2 linked regions of the Sinorhizobium fredii genome follow. The protein of the gene in region 2 binds, or shares a complex with, the protein of the main gene of each other region. Links are inferred from orthologs where the notes say so. Each region holds a gene or a part of one and is shown on either strand. Other genes may lie near its edges.

Region 1 (3,638 bases), 120 kb from region 2 along the record:
AACCAAACCTTGCCGCGGCGCCACCCAAGGTGACGAATGCGGACCGGTTCGAAACCGATGCAATGGTTCCTGAACACAAGATTTCACCCGGGCAAGCGAATCGATCAATATTGTGGCGGCAAAGGCTTTTCCCTTGCCAATGTGACATAGAAACCATAAAAGCGTCACAAGGAGAAAGTGTTGACGGGATAGAATCGTCGGCCGGGCAGCCGGAGCTTCGAGAAGCTTGGCGCCAGGGAAGTGATCGAGCCGGAACAGCCGGTTGCAACCGTATCATGCTTCCGCGGCCGCAGGTGTTCATCCGCCGTCGCTGCATTTCCTCTCGTACACTGGATCGCAGTTTCCGGCGGTGGCCGGAGTTCTTGATGGTGATTTTCACCGACTGCCCGCAAGCGGGCGTATTCATCGGACCTCCCCTCGAGGTCCAGGACATTGGCATTCTTGTTTGGTCTTTGATGTGACTCAGCAGCATCGGTCAGGAGTAAAGAGGCCCCGGGACGAGATCGTTCCGGCTGCCGTCTGGCTGCTGCACCATCACCTGCGCCAAACAGGACCTTTCACATCCGGCGCAGCTTCCGACGAGTTCGACAGCCTTCCAAGCGAAGTGCCTCTGTCTGCCGTTGCCCTGCGCCGAGGAGCAGAGCTTAGATGGCAGAGAAAATGCTTATCGATGCGTCTCACTCAGAGGAGACGCGCGTCGTTGTCGTTCGCGGGAACCGCATAGAAGAATTCGATTTCGAATCGGAACATAAGAAGCAAATCCGCGGCAATATCTATCTGGCCAAGGTGACCAGAGTGGAGCCGTCGCTGCAGGCGGCCTTCGTCGATTATGGCGGCAATCGCCACGGCTTCCTGGCCTTCGCCGAAATTCACCCCGACTACTATCAGATCCCCCTCGCCGACCGTCAGGCGCTGTTGAAGGCGGAAGCCGAAGAGGCCCGCCGCGAGGACGACGTCGAGCCGGTCGAGACCGCAGACGAGCAAACCGTCGCGCCGACAAGGGACGAGGCTCCGGCTGAAGAAGCCGCCGCGGCCGAACCGGAAACGGAAGTCAAGGCAGAGGCGGAGAAGCCGAAGGCCAAGCCGAAGCGCACGCGCCGGGCGAAAGCCAAGGCCAGCGAACAAAAGGAAGAGGCGCAGGGCGACGCCGAGGCGAGTGATGAGGGCAGCAGCGGCGAAATGGCCGCGATGGTCGACGTCGACTCGATCTCCGAGGACGTCGATGCGCGCCGCCGCCGCGACGATGATGACGACGATGACGACGGCCATGACGGCGAGAAGGAAATCATCGAGTCTGTCGGCGCAGAAGATGCGATGGAAGAGGTTCCGGACCGGCAGGTCCGCAAGCCGCGAAAGCAGTACCGCATCCAGGAAGTGATCAAGCGCCGGCAGATCCTGCTCGTCCAGGTCGCGAAGGAAGAACGCGGCAACAAGGGCGCGGCGCTCACCACCTATCTTTCGCTCGCGGGCCGCTATTCGGTGCTGATGCCGAACACGGCGCGCGGCGGCGGCATCTCCCGCAAGATCACCAACTTGCAGGACCGCAAGCGCCTCAAGGAAATCGCCCGCGGTCTCGACGTGCCGCAGGGCATGGGCGTGATCCTGCGCACCGCTGGCGCCAACCGCACCAAGGTCGAGGTCAAACGCGACTTCGAATATCTGATGCGGCTGTGGGAGAACGTCCGCACGCTGACCTTGAACTCCACCGCCCCCTGCCTCGTCTATGAGGAAGGCAGCCTGATCAAGCGTTCGATCCGCGACCTCTACAACAAGGATATCAGCGAGATCATCGTCTCCGGCGAAGAGGGCTACAAGGAAGCCAAGAGCTTCATGAAGATGCTGATGCCGAGCCACGCGAAGGTCGTGCAGCCCTATCGCGACGTGCATCCGATCTTCTCGCGTTCCGGCATCGAAGCCCAGCTCGACCGCATGCTGCAGCCGCAGGTGACGCTGAAGTCGGGCGGCTATATCATCATCAACCAGACCGAGGCGCTTGTCTCGATCGACGTGAACTCCGGTCGCTCGACCCGCGAGCATTCGATCGAGGATACCGCGCTGCAGACCAACCTGGAGGCGGCCGAGGAAGTCGCGCGCCAACTGCGTCTTCGCGACCTTGCCGGCCTGGTGGTCATCGACTTCATCGACATGGAAGAAAAGCGCAACAACCGCGCCGTCGAGAAGAAGCTTAAGGACTGCCTGAAGAACGACCGGGCGCGCATCCAGGTCGGCCGCATCTCGCATTTCGGCCTGCTTGAAATGTCGCGCCAGCGCATCCGCGCCTCGGTGCTCGAAAGCACGATGCAGTCCTGCCCGCATTGCAACGGCACGGGCCACGTTCGCTCGCAGTCTTCCGTCGCGCTGCATGTGCTGCGCGGTATCGAGGAACATCTGCTAAAGAACACCACGCACGACATCGCGGTCCGCACGATCCCGGAAATCGCGCTCTACCTTCTCAATCAGAAGCGCGGCACGATCACCGACTATGAGCGGCGCTTCGGCGTCTCGATCATCATCGAGGCGGACGCGCATGTCGGCGCCCAGCACTTCGCGATCGACAGAGGCGATCCGGTCGAGAATCCGGTGAAGATCGAGCAGCTTCTGCATTTCGAGCCGGAGCCGGAAGAAGAAGAAGAAGAAGAAGACATCGTCATCGAGGAGGATCTGGACGAGGAGGAAGCGGAAGAGACCGCGGCCGAGCGTCCGGGACAGCCGAAGGCGCAGGCCTCCGACGACCAGGGCGGCCGCAAGCGCAAGCGCCGTCGCCGGCGGCGCGGCAAGGGTGCCGGCCACGGACCGGAATCGGTCGCGGCGGAAGCCGGAGACGCGCTTGATGGCGCGGCTGACGAAGGCGACGAGTCCGAGGACGAAGGCGAGGTCCAGGATGCCTTGACGGCAGACGGGGATCAGAAGCGCAAGCGTCGCCGTCGCGGCAAGCGGGGCGGCCGCCGCAACCGGCCAGAAGCCGAAGGTGAGGCCGCTCTTGCTGCAGAGTCCGATGACGAGCCGGCCGATGCCGAAGAGGCAGCGGACGCCAACGACGCCGATGCAGCTGCCGCCGCGGCCGTCGAACAGGTCGTGAATGCGGCGTCTGTCAAGGCCGAGACTCCCGCTGCCGAAGCCAAGCCGGCGAAACCGAAGCGCAGCCGCAAGAAAGCCGTGGCCGCCGAGGCACCGGCGGAAAATGCCGACACGGCGGCCGAACAGGCTGTCGAAGCGCAGCCGGATGAAACCGGTCCTGCTCAAGTCGAGGAAGCGGTTGCAGACCTGGAGGCCGGCAAGCCCGCACGGACGACGATTGCTTCCGAGCCCGTGGTCACATCGAATGTGGCCAAGGCCGACAGCAGCGAAGAAGAGGCAGCCAAGCCGAAAAAAGGCGGCTGGTGGCAGCGCCGCGGCTTCTTCTGAGAAAGCATAGGCTTACCAAGCAAAAGGCCCGGAACATTCCGGGTCTTTTTTGTTACTACATGCCTCCTTAAATCGACCTCGATTTAGGGAGGCATGCAGTAATTCAAAGTGCTACAGGGACCTTTGCGCGTCTGATAAGACGCGCGGCGCTGTAGTAGCGGTCGACGCGCCCGACCCGAAGGCGGTTATTTCAACCAATGCGCAATGCGGTCCATCGCTTCGGCCATTTCGGC
Region 2 (3,188 bases):
TGGAAATCTTTGCCGACCTCAAGCGTGAATTCGGCTTCCCGGTGCTGACCGACATCCACACGGAAGAGCAGTGCGCCGCGGTCGCCGAGACCGTCGACATTCTGCAGATCCCGGCCTTCTTGTCGCGTCAGACCGATCTTCTCGTAGCGGCCGCCAAGACCGGGCGCGCCATCAACGTCAAGAAGGGCCAGTTCCTGGCGCCCTGGGACATGAAGAACGTGCTCGCCAAATTCACGATGAGCGGCAACCCGAACGTCCTTCTCTGCGAGCGTGGCGCATCCTTCGGCTACAACACGCTCGTTTCCGACATGCGCTCGCTGCCGATCATGGCGGCGCTCGGGGCCCCGGTCGTGTTCGACGCCACCCATTCGGTGCAGCAGCCCGGTGGGCAGGGCGGCTCCTCAGGCGGCCAGCGGGAGTTCGTCGAGACCCTGGCACGCGCCGCCGTTGCCGTCGGCGTTGCCGGCGTCTTCATCGAGACGCATGAGGATCCGGATAACGCTCCCTCCGATGGCCCGAACATGGTGCCGCTCAAGGACATGCCGCGGCTCCTCGAGAAACTGCTCGCCTTCGATGCCATCGCCAAGACTTGAAAGAGCAGGTGCCGCGCCGCGCGTGAAATTCTCATGACGCACGACGGCACCCCGTGCTCCCGGCGCCCAGCGCCATTGTAATTTCAGGGCCATCCATTAAGACAGGCCGACCATCACCAACGTCCACAAGCAGGGAAGAGATCATGACTGCGATCATCGACATCATCGGCCGAGAGATCCTCGACAGCCGCGGCAACCCGACCGTCGAGGTCGATGTTCATCTCGAGGACGGCAGCTTCGGCCGCGCCGCCGTTCCCTCGGGCGCTTCGACCGGCGCGCATGAAGCGGTCGAGCTGCGCGACGGCGGCACCCGCTATCTCGGCAAGGGCGTAGAGCGAGCCGTCGACGCCGTCAACGGCGAGATCTTCGAGGCGATCGGCGGTCTCGATGCCGAGAACCAGATCCAGATCGACAAGACGATGATCGAGCTCGACGGCACGTCGAACAAGTCGCGCCTCGGCGCCAACGCCATTCTCGGCGTGTCGCTCGCCGTCGCCAAGGCTGCGGCGGAAGCGGCGGGCCTGCCGCTCTACCGTTACGTCGGCGGCCCGAACGCACATCTCCTGCCGGTGCCGATGATGAACATCATCAACGGCGGCGCGCATGCCGACAACCCGATCGACTTCCAGGAATTCATGATCATGCCGGTGGGCGCCGAAACGCTGAAGGATGCCGTCCGCATGGGTTCGGAAGTCTTCCACACGCTGAAGAAGCAGCTCGCCGCCGAAGGCCATAACACCAATGTCGGCGACGAAGGCGGCTTCGCGCCGGGCTTGGCTTCCGCGCCTGCGGCCCTCGACTTCATCATGAAGTCGATCGAGAAAGCCGGCTACAAGCCGGGTGAGGACATGTATGTCGCGCTCGACTGCGCCTCGACGGAGTTCTTCAAGGACGGCAAATACGTGCTCGAAGGCGAGGGCCGGACGCTGGAGCCGGGTGCCATGGCCGAATACCTCGCAGAGCTTGCCGCCAAGTATCCGATCATCTCGATCGAGGACGGCATGGCCGAAGACGACTGGGACGGCTGGAAGGCGCTGACCGACCTCATCGGCAACAAGTGCCAGCTCGTCGGCGACGACCTCTTCGTCACCAACTCCGCGCGGCTGCGCGACGGCATCAAGATGGGCGTCGCCAACTCGATCCTCGTCAAGGTCAACCAGATCGGCTCGCTTTCCGAGACGCTCGATGCCGTCGAGACGGCCCACAAGGCCCGCTACACCGCCGTCATGTCGCACCGTTCCGGCGAAACCGAGGATTCGACGATCGCCGATCTGGCGGTTGCCACCAATTGCGGTCAGATCAAGACCGGTTCGCTCGCCCGTTCCGACCGGCTTGCCAAGTACAATCAGCTGATCCGCATCGAGGAACAGCTCGGCCTGCAGGCGGCCTACGCGGGTCGGTCGATCCTGCGGGGGTGATTATTGGCTAAGCGGCGCAGCGGCTGCCCCTCATCCGCCTAGCGGCACCTTCTCCCCGCTCGCGGGGAGAAGGGACTCGCGGGTGCCACGTCAGTCCCCTCTCCCCGCGTGCGGGGAGAGGGGACTGAGGTGAGGGCAAATTAAGCCAAAATGCCTGCCGACAACCCGCAATATTCCAAACCCGCCTGCCTCACGGCCGGCGGGTTTCCTTTTCCCTGCCATTCATGGTCAACGGTCGGTTAATCAATCGGCGCTAGTCTGCCTTGGTATTGCGTAGCAGGGCATCGACGATGTGGACACGGCATCACAAGAAGCGGAGACTGGGGCGGCTGGTAGTGCCGGTGATCGCAGTCGCCTTTCTTTCCTACTTCGGCTATCATTCGATCCATGGCGGTTACGGCTTAAGGGCGACGGAGGAGTTCGACCGCCAGATCGCCGAGCGGCAGGCACGGCTCGACGAGCTCACTCAAAGGCGGCAAATCCTGGAAAAGGAGGTCGAGCTGATGAGTGACGGTTCGTTGGAAAGAGACATGCTGGATGAGAAGGCTCGCCTCGCGCTCAATATGTCGCGTAGCGACGAGATCGTCATTTTTCATCGCCCAGCGAATTAACTGAAATTCGGTTAATCACAAATAAACGTTTAAATTCAGCTATTTGCCTTGAATGATAGCCATGCAAATATGGCATTGCTGCGGCGCGCTTCTTTGCCTATGGTAGCCCACCAAAGGCTAACCATTGGGAGGAATGAATGGCTCCGCGAAAAACCGCGTCCGTCTCCAGCCGCAAGGCCGCCGCCAAGCCGGCCAAGAAGGACTTCACCAGCGGCACGATCGCCGAATTCTCCAAGGAAGATGAACTGAAGGCCTATCGCGAAATGCTGCTGATCCGGCGTTTCGAGGAGAAGGCCGGCCAGCTTTACGGCATGGGCTTCATCGGCGGCTTCTGTCACCTTTATATCGGCCAGGAAGCCGTCGTCGTCGGCATGCAGCTGGCGCTGAAAGAGGGCGACCAGGTCATCACCGGTTACCGCGATCACGGCCATATGCTCGCCTGCGGCATGAGCGCCCGCGGCGTGATGGCCGAGCTTACCGGTCGCCGCGGCGGTCTTTCCAAGGGGAAGGGCGGCTCGATGCACATGTTCTCCAAGGAGAAGCACTTCTACGGCGGCCACGGCATC

What was found.
Region 1: the proteins of eno (region 2) and NXT3_RS07020 are in contact, whole or in part, in a solved structure (PDB 2FYM), measured with the Escherichia coli proteins. The link is inferred for Sinorhizobium fredii from one-to-one orthologs.

What each region holds. Positions count from the first base shown.
Region 1 is NZ_CP024307.1:1,456,778-1,460,415, reverse strand. Bases 283-3,605 are described here. They hold NXT3_RS07020 (Rne/Rng family ribonuclease), read left to right. Parts: upstream 283-648; coding sequence 649-3,405; downstream 3,406-3,605. Other genes in these bases: NXT3_RS07015 (pyridoxal phosphate-dependent aminotransferase), read right to left, coding at 3,591-3,605. Also shown: more of NXT3_RS07015, read right to left, coding at 3,606-3,638. UniProt on the Escherichia coli protein: Endoribonuclease that plays a central role in RNA processing and decay. Required for the maturation of 5S and 16S rRNAs and the majority of tRNAs. Also involved in the degradation of most mRNAs.
Region 2 is NZ_CP024307.1:1,572,389-1,575,576, forward strand. Bases 1-2,873 are described here. They hold eno (phosphopyruvate hydratase), read left to right. Parts: upstream 1-736; coding sequence 737-2,011; downstream 2,012-2,873. Other genes in these bases: kdsA (3-deoxy-8-phosphooctulonate synthase), read left to right, coding at 1-593; NXT3_RS07675 (FtsB family cell division protein), read left to right, coding at 2,302-2,622; pdhA (pyruvate dehydrogenase (acetyl-transferring) E1 component subunit alpha), read left to right, coding at 2,760-2,873. Also shown: more of pdhA, read left to right, coding at 2,874-3,188. UniProt on the Escherichia coli protein: Catalyzes the reversible conversion of 2-phosphoglycerate (2-PG) into phosphoenolpyruvate (PEP). It is essential for the degradation of carbohydrates via glycolysis.